2 regions of the Brevundimonas sp. GW821-FHT09G01 genome follow, and region 1 is predicted to be linked to the other one. Evidence: riboswitches for the same ligand, from Rfam matches in the RefSeq annotation. Region 1 holds a riboswitch; the other holds the start of a gene.
What was found. Region 1 has a riboswitch for S-adenosylmethionine ahead of AC07NB_RS13695 (TonB-dependent receptor plug domain-containing protein). Riboswitches for the same ligand answer to the same signal wherever they lie in the genome.

Region 1 (7,488 bases):
CAGCGTCATGGCGGCCTGGGCCGAGGCCGAACCGACGACCAGACAGGCGGCCAAGGCCGCGACGACGAATGCCCGCATGAACCGCTCCCTCCGAACGGTCTAGCTTGCCGTGGAATTTGCGGCCAAACAACGGTCGATGGCGCGGACGGCGAACCGTCCGCGCCGCCGCCGTCACCAGTTCAGGGCGACGCGGGCGTAGACGAAGCGCCCGTTGAAGCCGAACGGCGAGAAGTTGGAGAAGGGGAAGGCCCCCGAGGTGTTGTTCGCCGGCAGGATTTGTTCGGCGTACTCATCGAAGGCGTTGTCGGCGCCGACGGCCAGGGTGACCCGGTCGGTCAGGCTGTAACGGGCCTCCAGATCGACGACGAGGGATTCGCCCAGCTGCAGGTCGGTCGCCGCCGTCGCGCCGGGGGCCAGCACGTCGCCGAAGCCGGTGACGCGGATCGTCCCGCCGAACTTGTCCTTGCTCCAGTCGGTCTGGGCCACGACCTTCCACGGCGGCGTGCCTTCCTCGAACCGCAGGGTGGCCTGGCGCGCGAACAGGGAGACGGGCGTGGGCAGGATGCCCGAGGCCGTGGTCGGGGTCTTGGTCACCTTGAAGTCGTTGACGTTGGCCGCCAGCGTGAAGTCCAGCCGGCCGAAGCCCTCGTCGATCCGGTAGCGCGCGACCACGTCCAGGCCGGTCGTCTCGGTGTTCACCCCGTTGATGAAGAAGCGGGCGGCGGAGGCGCCGTAGGGCTGCAGCAGGTCGAAGATGGCCCGGGCGTTGGTGCCGACCGCCGCCGTGGCGCTGCCGGTCAGGGTCTCCGACAGGACGATGCGGTCATCCACGTCGATGCGGTAGGCGTCGGCCGTCAGTTCGAACGCGCCCTTCCGGTAGACGACGCCCAGCGAATAGTTGGTCGAGGTCTCGGCCTCCAGCGGCGTGCCGCCCAGCGCCAGTCCCACCGGGCTCACCGATGGGAAGGTGCCGGTCTCGTACGGGACGTTGGAGATGTAGAGGATGGCCGTCTGGGTGAAGTACTGCTGCTGCAGGCTGGGCGCCCGGAAGCCGGTCGAGACCGCGCCGCGGACGGCGAAGCTGGGCGTGAAGTCGTAGCGCGCCGCCAGCTTGCCCGAGACGTTGTCGCCGAAGTCGGAATAGTCCTCGTAACGGGCGGCCGCCGAGACGGTGAAGTTCTCGAACACCTCGCCTTCCAGGTCGATGTAGACGCCGACGTTGTGCCGGTCCTCGTCCACCTCATTGGCGGGGGTGAAGCCGGTGAAGCCGCGCGAGCCCCAGCTCAGGTCCGTGCCGCCGACGTTGAGGAAGGTCCCACGCTGGTAGGAGCCCGGCTCGCCCGCGCCGATCTGATAGCTTTCCTGACGCGCCTCCAGGCCGAAGGCGACGTTCAGCGGGCCGTATAGCCCCACCTCGTACTGGCGCGCGGCGTCGATGCCGAGCACCAGCTGGTCATAGGTCAGGGAGCCCGCGTCGAAGCTCGTGGGCGAGGTCGGCCCCAGCGACGGGTTCAGGGTGTTCTCGACCCCGAACTCGATCTCGTTGCGGCCGTAGCCCACGTTGATGTCCACGTCGAAGCCGCCGGCCTGGCCGCGCACGCCGGCGGCGGCGGTCCAGTCGGTGCTGTCGGTCAGGATGTAGGGCAGGTAGCCGTCCGGATAGATCCGGCCCGGCCCCGGATAGGCGGGGTTCTGGGCGTTGTCGTCGGGCGTGCGGTAGAAGGCGGCGGCCGAGGCGTCGCGCGTCTGGTAGCCCGCCCAGCCGTAGGCCTCCCAGCCCGCCGCCAGCGGCTTGCCGGCGTTCAGATAGATGGCCAGGTCCTCGGACTCCGGATCGCCCTGGCCGCCGCGAACGCGGGCCGGGGCGTAGCGCGGGTCGATGTCGCTGCGGTTGGTGCGTTCGCGGTCGCGATACTCGATCGAGGCGGTGATGAAGCCGTCCGAGCCCAGCCCGAACCCTTGCCAGCCCGAAACGGTCAGGCTCTCGCCGTCCGAGATGTCGTCGTTCCGGCCGTAGTAGCCGCTGTAGTCGGTCAGATAGCTTCCGTAGGTGACGGTCGCGCCGCCGCCGCTGGAGGCTTCCCGCAGACGCAGGTTCAGGACCCCGGCGATGGCGTCGGATCCATACTGGGCCGCGGCGCCGTCGCGCAGCACCTCGATCCGCTCGATGGCGGAACTGGGGATGGCGTTCAGGTCGACGGCGGCCGAACCCCGGCCCACCGAGCCGTTGGTGTTGACCAGGGCGGTGGCGTGCCGCCGGACGCCGTTGACCAGCACCAGGGTCTGGTCCGGCCCCTGGCCCCGCAGGGTGGCGGGCCGGATGGAGTCGGTGCCGTCCGTGGCGGACGGGCGGGGGAAGTTCAGCGCCGGGACGCTGGCCGACAGCTGGGTCGCCAGCTCGGTCGAGCCGCGCTGCTGCAGGGTCTCGGCGGTGACGACGTCCACCGGCGCGACGGTGTCCAGGCGCGAGCGGCCGACCACCCGGGTGCCGGTGACGACGACATCGTCGATCTGGGTGGCTTCGGTCTGCGGCGGTGAACTCTGGGGAGCGGTCTGGGAAGCAGTCTGGGCTTGGGCGGCGCCCGCCAGCAGGGCGGTGGCCGAGGCGGCGGCGAACAGGGTCAGGCGGAAACGGGGGGAGGGGGTCATGGGAGGCTCTCTTCTCGATGAGGCGCAGGTCTCCGGTCGGCGTCGCGCGCAGCGATCGCCGGGGGGCCGGGCTTGCGTTCTGGGTGTTCAGATCCGGTGTGAAACCGGGTGGTCAGCCGATTACAGCGAACGGCGACATCGCATCGGACCCGCGCAGCGCATGAGGTCGCGCGGCGCAACGAGGCCGGGGGCGTGGACGGTCGGGAGGTGAGCCTGGAAGGCGCGCATGATCGTCTCCTGCTCTGTCGGGAACGCCTGCGGTGACAGATGGAGGGAGTCCGGCTGTGGCCGGGCTCTCATCTGCCGTGACCCGGGGAGGGGTCCCGAAGGAGTTGGCACCTTACGGAGGTCCGCAGGTTGCCCCGACGTCAAAGGGCCTATCCCTCAGCCGGTCTCGATGAGCAGTTGCGATATTGCGATGCGTCATAAATGCGTCAAGCGGCGGCCGGAAAAAAGTTCGGCGACACAGAGTTTCCCCTACGCCGCCGTGTCTTTTTGGCACTCGAGGCCGCGCTTCCTCTGTTTCCGGGTTTTTCTGACGCCGGCCGCGACCACCGAGAGTTGCGTTTGTCCGGAGACTTGGCGACCCTCGGCGCTCTCACCCGCCCGGGGCTCATCGCCATGGATCGCCTCATCGCCTACCGGAACTTCCTTCGCGAGGATCGTCCCGAGGCGATGATCGCGGCGCTCGAGGCCTTGCCGAAAGAGCAGCGTCGCGAGCTGGGTTATGAACTGCTGGAGGTCGATCGCGCCTGGGCGCCCCGTGGCGGCGAACCGGGCGCCGGCTTTCTCGAAGCGTCGCGCACCTTCTCCGGCGAATATCAGTCCTACGCGGACTACGACAAGCTGGATCCGACCTTCATCAGAAGGCTGCTGCTGTACCACAAGACAGTGGACGTCACGATCCGGACCTACGATCCGAACCAACATCGGGAAGATGAGCACAACTATTCCGGCCTGGACTGGGAGCTGCGCCAGCTTTTGGGCATGCAACCCTTGTTCGACGCTGATCTGATCAATGTAATTCCCTATTCGAAGGCTCTGGAATTATCCGCCGGTTACGCGTTTGACGGCGATGCCTTCGCCTTCGCCTACTATCCGCATCAGGATGGATTCGAAGACACTCAGACAGGGAAAGATTGGTACGATCAGGACCTCATAGACACCGTCCAAAGGTATGATCCATTCGCCAAGAGACCCCTCGGTATCGGGCTTCTCGATATGAACGAGAACGCCGTCGAGGACTTCCGGTACTATTTCCCGATCAACAACGTGAACATCGACCTCTGCATCGCCGGGGAAGCCGGGACGGAGCTGGTCTGCACCCACCCCGCCATGGTCGACTATCTGGCTCTGAAGTTCCGGCAAAGCGCGAAGACGCTCGACGTGACCCATCAGTGGGTTGGAACCCTGTTCAACGACTACCTGATGGATGTCTCGCGCATCGACGATCAGGACCTGGCGCGCATACACGCTGAAGAAGAGGCCTTCGCGATCTGGCGCGATGATCTTTCGCGCGCGCTTCGTGCGGTCCGGCTGGCGGGTCGCGACCAGGTTCTCTCGGACGCGGCGGCCCAGACGATCGTGCGGGAGGAGTTGCGCGCGAGCGCCGCGGGGCTTCGGGAAAGGGTCCGGAAGTCTTCCTTCCTGTCCAACCTCACAGACCCCTCGCTGGCGTTCGTTCTGAGCGGCGCCTCGTCAGCCCTGGTGGATCCGGCGCCCTTGACCGCCATCGCGACGGGCGGCCTGACCGCGGCCATGACGGCGGCCTACAAGATCCTCTTCCAGGGGGCGAAGCGCGGCGACAGGGCCGCATTGAAGCTCTACACGGCGATGATGCGGGAAGAGCCCCGGTCGCGCTGACCCCGCAGAGGGATCGTCCGGAACGGGGGAAGCGCGCCCTGGCCTGCAACTGCGCCCGCGTCGTCTCCCGCCCGAAAAAAGTTCGGCGGCGCAGGATCGCTCCTGCGCCGCCGTGTCTTTTCAGTATCAGGACTGAACTCAGGCTTCGGAGCCGAGACCGTCCTGTTGGCCGGCGCCGCCGGCGACCATGTCCGCGGCCTGTTCGGCTGCGGCTTCACGGTCTTCGTCGTAGGCCGACTTGATCACGTCCTCGCCCTTGGCTTGACGCTCGGCTTCGTCGGCCGAACGGGCGATGTTGATCTTGACGGTGGCCTGGACCTCGGCGTGCAGGCGAACCAGCACTTCGTGGACGCCCAGCGTCTTGATCGGAACGTTCAGCACGACTTGCGAGCGCTCGATCTTGCCGCCTTCAGCCTGAACGGCTTCGACGACGTCGCGACCGGCGACCGATCCGTACAACTGACCGGTTTCGCCGGCCTGACGGATCATGACGTAGGTCTGGCCGTCGATCTTGTCGGCGACCTTCTGTGCGTCGGTCTTGTTCTTCTCGTTGCGGGCCTCGATGGCGGCGCGGTCGAGTTCGAACGCCTTCAGGTTCGCGGCGGTGGCCCGGCGGGCCTTGTCGCGCGGCAGAAGGAAGTTGCGGGCGAAGCCGTCCTTGACAGTGACGACGTCGCCGATGGCGCCGAGGTTATCGACGCGTTCCAGCAGAACGACCTTCATCTTACTTCACCACGTAGGGCAGGAGGGCCAGGTAGCGCGCGCGCTTGATGGCCTTGGCCAGCTCGCGTTGCTTCTTCTGGGAAACGGCCGTAATGCGCGACGGGACGATCTTGCCGCGTTCGCTGATGTAGCGTTGCAGCAGCTTGACGTCCTTGTAGTCGATCTTCGGCGCGTTCGGGCCGGAGAACGGGCACACCTTGCGGCGGCGGAAGAACGGGCGACGGGCCGGGCCGGAGCCGGCCGGCGCGCCCGGGGAGGGGGCGGTGGTGTCGGTCATGTTCCGAACTCCTTAGAAGGTCGCTTCGGCGGCGGGGGCGTCGTCGCGGGGACCACGCTCACGTTCGCGTTCACGCTCACGTTCACGACGGGCCAGCAGCGGCGACAGTTCCAGGTCGAGTTCCTCGACGCGGACGGTCAGCCAGCGCAGCACGTCTTCGTTGATCGACAGCTGACGCTCGACTTCGGCCATGGCGGCCGGAGGGGCGTCGACGGCGAGCAGCGAGTAGTGAGCCTTGCGGTTCTTCTTCACGCGGTAGGTCAGGTTGCGCAGACCCCAGTACTCGATCTTGGCGACGGAACCGCCGTTTTCCTCGATCAGAGCCTTGATGGTGTCGTTCAGCGCTTCGGCCTGCTGCGCCGAGATATCCTGGCGCGTCATGACCGTGTGCTCGTAAAGAGCCATGCGGTTAGTCTCCCTTGTGGACATCGGCGCGAGCGGACCGGGTAAGTCCGTTCCACGATGGTTCCCGAGGCGGCGGCCGGGATGACTTCCCGAACCCTTTGGAATTCCGCACCGGGACCGAGGTCCTGGAAAGGCGGGGCGTATAGGGGAAAAGCGGCGGTGCGGCAAGGCGGTGCGGCTCACGCGGCCCGGCGATCGCCCTTGGGGGCCAGCAGGACCACCGTCTCGACCCGGTTCCGCCCGTTGGCCTTGGCCCTGTACAGCGCGCCGTCGGCGCCGATCAGCAGGCCCTCGGGCATGGAGATGGTCCGCCCCACCGCCGCCTCGGCCGTGGCCGCCCCGACGCTGGCGGTCAGGACGCCGAACGCGCTGTCCGCATGCGGCACGCCCAGCGCCTCGATGGCCTCGCGCAGGGTGCGGGCGACGCGGGCCGCGCCCGCGGCCGGGGTGCGGGGCAGGATGACCGCCATCTCCTCGCCGCCGTAGCGCACGGCTAGGTCGCCCGGGCGGCGGACCACGCCCTGCATGGCGGCGGCGACCCGGCGCAGGGCGTCGTCGCCCGCGGCATGGCCGTAGCGGTCGTTGAAGGCCTTGAAGCAGTCGACGTCCAGCAGGATCAGCGACATCTCGGACTCGTCGCGGACCGCCCGCGCCCATTCGCGCTCGACCGCGCTGTCGAAGGCCCGGCGGTTGGCCAGTCCGGTGAGCGGATCGGTCACCGCCTCCTGCTCCAGCCGCAGGCGAAGGGCCTGGCGCTCGGTGACGTCGCGCATGACCAGGATGAATTCGGTGGGCCGGCCGTCGGCGCCGCGCAGGGTGCGGGTGGTGGTCTCGACCCAGACCATGTCGCCGTCGGGGCGCAGCACGCGGACCGTGGTCGGCTCCGGCTCCTCGCCGCGCTCCACCCTGACGACGGCGTCGGCGATGACGGCGCGGTCCTCCGTCATCACGAAGGTCGAGGGCAGCTGGCCGATCAGCGCCTTGGGGGTCCAGCCCAGCACGGTTTCGCAGGACGGAGAGCAGTAGCGGATGCGCAGGTCGGGGCCGAGTCGGCACAGGACGTCGCGGCTGTTCTCGACGAGGCTGCGCAGGTCGTTGTGGGCCGCGTCGGACCGGCGGAACAACCGGAACAGTCCATGGGGAACCCAGGACGGAAACATCACGCCTCCAACTCCCCCTCGGGAGAAGGATCGCGCCGGCGGCTTAATCCGCGCCTTACACGGATGGTAAACGCCGGGGCCCTTTAGTCCGGGCGGACGACCATGCAGGTGACCCGGCGTTCGGCCAGGGCGGCGCAGGCGGCCTGGGCGCCCGTTTCGGTCATGCCGGTGAAGCGCGACCGGTACCAGCCCGAGGCGTTCTGCACCGTGCGTTCGGCGCTGGTGAACTGGGCGCGGAAGCGGCGGTTGACCTCGGTCAGCCAGTCGCGGGCCACGGCCTCGTCACGGAAGGCGCCGACCTGCACGGCCCAGCGGCCGGCGGGCTCGCGGGCCGGTTCGCGCGCCGGGCGGGCCGGGGCGCGGGGCGGGGTGCGCGCGGGCGGGGAGGCGACGGGCACGCCGCCGTTCAGG
Region 2 (7,488 bases), on a different contig from region 1:
GCGGGCAGGTCGAACTCTCCGCCCGGGACCGGCTCGACCGACCAGCGGCCGTCGGCGGACTGGGCCGCCAGCGCCATGCGCTGGGCGCGCATGCCGGTGACGCCCGAGGCGCCGCCCAGCACGGCGCGGGGGGCGGCCAACCATTCGAAGACCACGCCCTCCTCCTCGGCGTTCTGGGTCTCGCGCGCGCTGCCCGGCATGTTCTCGCGGTCGCGGCGATACAGGCAGGTGACCGAGGTCGCGCCCTGACGGACGGCGGTGCGGACGCAGTCCATGGCGGTGTCGCCGCCGCCGATGACGACCACCTTCTTGCCCGCCGCGTTCAGCGGGCCGCCGTCGAAGGCGGGCACGGCGTCGCCGAAGCCTTTGCGGTTCGAGGCGATCAGATAGTCGAGCGCCGCCACCACGCCGTCGGAGCCGCAGCCCGGCGCGGTCAGCCGACGCGCCTTGTAAACGCCGGTCGCCACCAGCACCGCATCATGGGCGGCGCGCACCTCGGCGAAGGGCAGGGTCCCGCCGACATCGACGCCCAGCCGGAACTCGACGCCGCCGTCGATCAGGCGGTCCACCCGACGCCCGACGACATGCTTCTCCAGCTTGAAACCGGGGATGCCGTAGGTCAGCAGGCCGCCCGCGCGGTCGTGCCGGTCATAGACGGTGACCGCATAGCCCGCCGAGCGCAGCCGGTCCGCCGCCGCCATGCCCGCGGGGCCCGCGCCGACGATGCCGACCGACTGGCCCTTCTCCGCGCGCGGGCGGATCGGATCGACCCAGCCGTTCTCGAACGCCATGTCGCCCAGCCAACGCTCGACCGAGCCGATGGTGACCGTCTCCCAGCCCGACTGTTCCAGCGTGCAGGAGCCTTCGCACAGCCGGTCCTGCGGACAGATGCGGCCGCAGATCTCGGGCAGGGTCGAGGTGGCCTCGGACAGACGCCAGGCTTCCTCCGCGCGGCCCTCGGCGGCCAGCCTCAGCCAGTCGGGAATGTTGTTCTGCAGCGGACAGCCGGACTGGCAGAAGGGCACGCCGCACTGGGCGCAGCGTCCGGCCTGGCCCTTGCCGGCCTCGGGGGCGAAATTGGCGTAGATTTCGGCGTGATCCTGCACGCGGTCAGCGGCCGGCGTCTTGGCCGGTCCTGTCCTGGGGACGACAACGAAAGTCTGGTTCACGGACGCCAAGGCAAGCCCTCTTCGCAACTGCACAAGTTGTAGGGTCTTTGGAAAGGGCGCGCAATTTCCATCCGGAATGTGCGCGAAAGGATGAGCTTCAGGAAAAGACAAACCGGCAAGGCCTGCCAGGAAGGCAAGACCTTGCCGGTCGCGGTCGGACAGGAGGGGCGTCCGGAGGTCTAGAAGAGGAATTTGATCGTCGCGACGGCGCGATCGTCCGCCAGCGGCGTGTCGACGTCTGCGCCGTGGTAGCGGCCGTCGAGGATGATCTTGTCCGTGATGGCGTAGGCCACCCCGGCGTTCCACGTCGTGTAGTCGTCGCTCACGTCCAGCGCCTGGTAGCCGACCGCGCCGCTGACGGTCCATTTGGGCGCCGGGGTGAAGCTGGCGTTGGCCTCGACATAGGTGGCCTCCTCGTCCGCGCCGAAGAAGTCCGGCGAGAAGTAGACGGCGGCGCCCAGGGTCACCGGACCGACAGCCCGCGAGGCGGCGGCCTTGACCTCCAGATAGTCGTAGGCGTTGTCGCGGCCGGCGCCGGCGTAGAGATAGCCGATCACTCCGACGTCGACGGCGAACCCGGCCGCCTCGGTGCGATAGCCGGCGTAGACGTCGACCTCGGCGTCGGTGTCGTCGCCGAAGTCGATGTTGGAGGCCCAAGCCCCGGCGTAGAAGCCGGAGGCGAAGGTCACGTCGACGCCGCCCTGCAGCGCCGGATGCTCGTCGGACTGGCTGAAGCCGCGGAAGACATAGTCGGAGGTCACCGCCACGTTCCAGGCCACCTCGGGCGTCTGGGCCTGGGCGGCGCCGGCGGTGGCGAACAGGGCGGCCGCGACGGCCGCGCTAGCGAAGGCGAGTTTCATAGTCGTATCCCCAATGTTCTCGATGTCGGCACGCGAACGCTTACTGGCGGCCCGGCGCGGGGAGAGAGCCCGCGCCGGGGCACACGGGATCAGACGGACTCCAGCGCCTCGCCGTGGAGGTGGGTGTCCAGCCCTTCTTCTTCCGCCGCCGGGCTGACGCGCAGGCCGGTGGTGAACTTGCAGATGATCAGGACGACCAGGGTGCCCACCGCGCTGTAGGCGATGGTCCAGCCCAGGCCGATCAGCTGGGTCATGACATTGGCTCCGTCGGACAGGCTGTTGATCGCGGTGGAGGCGAACACGCCGGTCAGCAGGGCCCCGGCCAGACCGCCCGCGCCATGGATGCCGAAGGCGTCCAGGCTGTCGTCGTAGCGGAGCAGCTTCTTGATCCAGACCGAGGAGGCGTAGCAGACCGGACCGGCGATCAGGCCGATCAGGACGGCGCCCTTGGGATCCACAAAGCCGGCGGCCGGGGTGATGGCGACCAAGCCGGCGACGATGCCGGACAGCACGCCGATCAGCGACGCCTTCTTCTTCTCGATGACCTCGACGATCTTCCAGGTGATGGAGGCGGCCGCGGCGGCTAGGATGGTGTTGATCAGGGCCACGCCCGCCAGGGCGTTGGCGCCGCCCGCCGAACCGGCGTTGAAGCCGATCCAGCCGACCAGCAGCAGGGAGGCACCGATCATGGTCAGCACCGGATTGTGCGCCACGATCGGCTCCTTGCCGTAGCCCTTGCGGGCGCCGAGGAAGAGGGCGCAGACCAGACCGGCCACGCCGGAGTTGACGTGCACCACCGCGCCGCCGGCGAAGTCCAGCACCCCGGCCGAGCCGAGGAAGCCGCCGCCCCACACCCAGTGTGCGATGGGCGCATAGACCAACAGCGACCAGAGCGCCGTGAACAGCAACAGACCGGTGTACTTCAGCCGTTCGGCGAAGGCGCCGGTGACCAGGGCCGGGGTGATGATGGCGAAGGTCAGCTGGAAGGACAGGAAGACGAACTCGGGAATGCCCGGCAGCAGGCTGTGCGCCGTCTCCATGCCCACGCCGTTCAGGAAGACGGCCTCGAAGCCGCCGACGAACTGGTTGACTGTGTCGGCCGGATAGCCGCCCAGGCCGCCCGCCTTGCCGAAGGCGATGGAATAGCCGGCGATGAACCACACCAGGGTCGCGACGGCGAAGACGCCGACGGACTGGGTGATGGTCGCGATCACGTTCTTGCGGCGCACCATGCCGCCGTAGAAGAGCGCCAGACCCGGCAGGGTCATGAGCAGAACGAGGGCCGTCGAGGTGGACAGCCAGGCCGTGCCGGCGCCGTCCAGTTCCAGTGGAACCTGGTGCCCCAGTAGCGCGGGCGCCGCCTGGGCCCCCGTCGCGATCACCATGGTCAAAAGGCCGAGCCCAAGAGCCAGGCCGTTGCGAAGTCGAGTCATCTCAATCCCCCAAAAGGACGCCGTTACGCATTTGCGAACTGTTTACCGCACTTGCGAGATACGCAAGTGGGCGGAGGAAGATTCAGGGAAATTTGTTGCGTCTGTAGCGCACCTGAATCCGACATAGGCATTACTGATGCTTCAATGATGGTGATAAGGGACGAAATTACCCACGCTGCGGCCACGCTTGGTAATTCGCAGTCGCAGCAATTTTGGGGGATTGACGACAGCGGCCGCGTTCTTCACCGTAAGGACACTCATCAAGACCGGCTGAGGGATAGGCCCTTTGACGCCGGGGCAACCTACCCAGGATCCACCCGATCCTTGGAAAGGTGCCAACTCCTGCGAGGCCTCTTCGGAAGCCGCGAGAGATGAGTGAAGCGACAGGACCCTTGCGGGTCCGACGGACTTCACGGGTCTTTCATCACAGGTGTTGGTTCGCCCCATCGGTTTCGCTGAGCGGAACCGGAGCGGACAGTGGCGTCCACCGAATGGATCATCGACGAGGCTCCCGGCCGTGACGTGACGGCCGTGATTCCGGCCGACTTCCGGCTGGCCTCGGGCGAGCGTCTGGCGGCGGACACCCTGACGGGACGCCTGCACGGCCCCACGGAGGGTCCTCTGGTGGTGGTCGCCGGCGGCATCTCCAGCGGCCGCTTCGCCGCCAACTGGTGGTCGTGGGCCGTCCGTCACGGCGGCCCCATCGACCTGGACCGCGCCCGCGTGCTGGCCTTCGACCTGCTGCCCGGCAAGACGGATCCGGGCGTCACCATCACCACCGCCGATCAGGCCCGCCTGCTGGTCCTGCTGCTGGACGCGCTGGAGGAGCCGCGCATCGACGCCTTCGTCGGCGCCTCTTACGGCGGCTGCATCGGACTGGCCTTCGCGGCGGACTTCCCCGAGCGGATCGGCGAGCTGGTGGTCATCTCCGCCGCCCACCGCGCCCATCCCGCCGCCACCGCCTGGCGCGGAGTGCAACGCCGCGTGCTGGCCTTCGCCCGCGACTGCGGCCGCGAGGCGGAGGGCGTTTCACTGGCCCGCGAGCTGGCCATGACCACCTATCGCACCGCCGACGAGTTCGACTGGCGCTTCGCCGGAACGGCCCCGGCGCAGGCCGGCGGCCCCTACCCCGTCTGCGACTATCTGATCGCCCGCGGCGCCGACTACGCCGAGGCCACCAGCGCCGACCGCTGGATCTCGCTGTCGGACTCGCTGGACCGCCACGCGGTCGCGCCCGAGGCGGTGACCTGCCCCCTGACCCTGCTCGGCTTCACCAGCGACCGCCTTGTGCCGATCGAGGACCTGCGCGACCTGGCCGGCCGCGCCCCCGCCCTGCGCCGCTTCGGCGAGGCCGGCTCCATCTTCGGTCACGACGCCTTCCTGAAGGAGCGCGAGCTGGTCGGCCGCACGCTCCACGACGCCCTCTCTCCCCTGTACGCCCGCCAGCCCCGCGAGATCGCCGCATGACCTGTTCCAGTGAAGCCCACCCCTGTACGACCGCCGCCCGGCACGGCGTGAACAACGATCCGGCGCACGGGGCGGTGATGCCGCCGTTGTACCTGTCCTCGAACTACAGCTTCGACGGGCTCGATGGGAAACGGAAGTACGACTACACGCGCTCGGGCAATCCGACCCGGGACGTGCTGGGCGAGACCCTGGCGAAACTGGAAGGCGGCGCAGGCGCGGTGGTGACCGCGACGGGCATGGCCGCGGTGGACCTGGCCCTGTTCTCGCTGGAGCCCGGCGACCTGCTGCTGGCCCCGCACGACCTCTATGGCGGCACCCACCGCCTGCTGTGCGCCCGGGCGCGCCGCAACCATTTCGACGTCCAGTTCGTCGACCAGAACGACCGCGAGGCGCTGGACGCCGCCTTCGCCCTGAACCCCAAGCTGATCCTGATCGAGACGCCGTCGAACCCGCTGATGCGCGTCGTCGATGTGGCCGACATCTGCGCCCGGGCGCACGCCGTCGGCTGCAAGGCGGCGGTGGACAACACCTTCCTGTCGCCGGCCCTGCAGAACCCCATCGCCCTGGGCGCCGACCTGGTGATCCACTCGACCACCAAATACATCAACGGCCACTCCGACGTGGTCGGGGGCTGCGTGGTGGCCAAGGATCAGGCCGACTTGGAGCAGCTGACCTGGTGGGCCAACTGCCTGGGCGTCACCGGCTCGCCCTTCGACGCCTATCTGACCCTGCGCGGCGTGCGCACCCTGTTCGCCCGGGTCGAGCGTCAGCAGGCCACAGCGGGCCGCGTCGCCGAATGGCTGGAAGCCCATCCGGCGGTGAAGACCGTCAACTATCCGGGCCTGAAGAGCCATCCCGGCCACGAGATCGCCTCGCGCCAGCAGAAGGGCTTCGGCGCCATGCTGAGCTTCGAGCTGGCCGACCTGGACGCGGTGCGGACCTTCGTCGACCAGCTGGAGGTCTTCACCCTGGCGGAGTCGCTGGGCGGGGTCGAAAGCCTGATCGCCCACCCGACCCTGATGACCCACGCGGCCATGACGCCGGAAGCGCGCCTGACGGCGGGCATCACCGACGGCCTGCTGCGCCTGTCGATCGGGCTGGAGCATCCGGAAGACCTGCTGGCCGACCTGTCGGCCGCGCTGGACGCCGTCCTGGCCGCCTCTCCGCTGGAAGCCGAGGCCGCCTGATGACCGCCGCCTCCCTGCCGCTTCCCCGCCCCGCCGCCGGGGCGGACGCCGTCCCGCATGGCGCCGAGGAACCCGTCGCCCTGCTCCAGCTCGACGTCGCCGACGCGGCCGAGGCCGCCAGCGCGGTCTATCGCGAAGTGCGGCGTGGACGCCGGGTCGTGGCCGTCGCCTCGGGCGCCGCGGACGCCGCCGCCCGCCTGGCCGCCGCCCTGGACGCCATCGGCGTGACCTCGGCCCGGCCCGGTCCGGGCGAGGCGCTGCTGAACGCCCCCGTCTCCATCGTCGCGGGGCCCGAGGCCGCCGCGGCCCATGCCCGGCCCAGGCCCGAGCGTCCGCTGCGCGTGGCGCTGGCCGGCTGCGGCGTGGTCGGCGGCGGCGTGCTGGCGCGGCTGCTGGACGACGACCGCTTCACCGTGGTCGGGGTGCTGGTGCGCGATCCGAAGAAGCCGCGCGACCCGGCCGCGCCCGAAGGCCTGCTGCTGGCCGATCCCGCCGCCCTGCTGGCCCGCGAACCGGACGTGCTGGTCGAGGCCATCTCGGACGCGTCCACCGGACTGGCCCTGATCCGCGCCGCCCTGTCGCGCGGCGTCGATGTGGTCAGCGCCAACAAGCAGGCGGTGGGCGGCGACCTGCCGGCCCTGACCGCCCTGGCCGAGGCCCATGACGCGCAACTGCTCTACTCCGCCAGCGTCGGCGGCGGCTCGCCTCTGATCGAGACCGTGCGCCGGGCCCGCGCCCATGCGCCGGTAGTGCGGATCGAGGCGGTGCTGAACGGCACCTGCAACTTCATCCTGAACCGGCTGGCCGACGGGGTCGCCTTCGACGACGCCCTGGCCGGCGCGCGCGAGGCGGGCTTCGCGGAAGAGGATCCGACCGCCGATCTGAGCGGCCTGGACGCCGCCGCCAAACTGGCCATCCTGGCGCACGAGGCGCTGGACGGCGGCCTGACGCCCGAGCGGATCGCCCGCGCGACCCTGGCCGCCGATGCGGTCCTGCCGCCGGGCCGGGTGCGTCAGCTGGCGCGGCTGGACGTGCGCACCGACCGCGCCGACGTGGCCTTCGCCGCCGCCGACGGCGACGCCCTGTTCGCCGACCTGCCGGACGAGTGGAACGCCCTGCGCGTCACCACCGGCGACGGCCGCGTCTTCACCGCCCGCGGCCGCGGCGCCGGCCGCATCCCGACGACCGAGAGCGTCTGGGCCGACCTGACCGATCTGGTCGCCGGATAAAAAAGCGCCGCCGACCCGGGTGGGTCGGCGGCGGAGAGTGCGCTTCGGTTCAGGAGTGATCAGAAGCGATAGCGGGCGCCGAAGTAAAACTGTCGGCCGGTGTGGTGGTAGACGGAGGTGCTCTGGCGATCCGCGCCGTCGCC

Region 2: linked by a shared signal. The riboswitch ahead of metX (homoserine O-succinyltransferase MetX) and the one ahead of AC07NB_RS13695 (TonB-dependent receptor plug domain-containing protein) in region 1 are both predicted to bind S-adenosylmethionine.

Annotation. Positions count from the first base shown of each region.
Region 1 is NZ_JBWKOL010000007.1:63,014-70,501, reverse strand. Features, by position in the region: gene AC07NB_RS13700 (hypothetical protein) at 1-78, opposite strand, end outside; gene AC07NB_RS13695 (TonB-dependent receptor plug domain-containing protein) at 172-2,649, opposite strand; SAM riboswitch class I at 2,943-3,053, opposite strand; gene AC07NB_RS13690 (hypothetical protein) at 3,079-4,512, shown strand; gene rplI (50S ribosomal protein L9) at 4,651-5,235, opposite strand; gene rpsR (30S ribosomal protein S18) at 5,237-5,512, opposite strand; gene rpsF (30S ribosomal protein S6) at 5,525-5,917, opposite strand; gene AC07NB_RS13670 (sensor domain-containing diguanylate cyclase) at 6,097-7,077, opposite strand; gene AC07NB_RS13665 (serine hydrolase) at 7,161-7,488, opposite strand, start outside.
Region 2 is NZ_JBWKOL010000004.1:24,713-32,200, reverse strand. Features, by position in the region: gene AC07NB_RS09375 (NAD(P)-dependent oxidoreductase) at 1-1,178, opposite strand, end outside; gene AC07NB_RS09370 (TorF family putative porin) at 1,349-2,029, opposite strand; gene AC07NB_RS09365 (ammonium transporter) at 2,119-3,462, opposite strand; SAM riboswitch class I at 3,717-3,840, shown strand; gene metX (homoserine O-succinyltransferase MetX) at 3,940-4,929, shown strand; gene metB (cystathionine gamma-synthase) at 4,926-6,116, shown strand; gene AC07NB_RS09350 (homoserine dehydrogenase) at 6,116-7,345, shown strand; gene AC07NB_RS09345 (TonB-dependent receptor) at 7,405-7,488, opposite strand, start outside.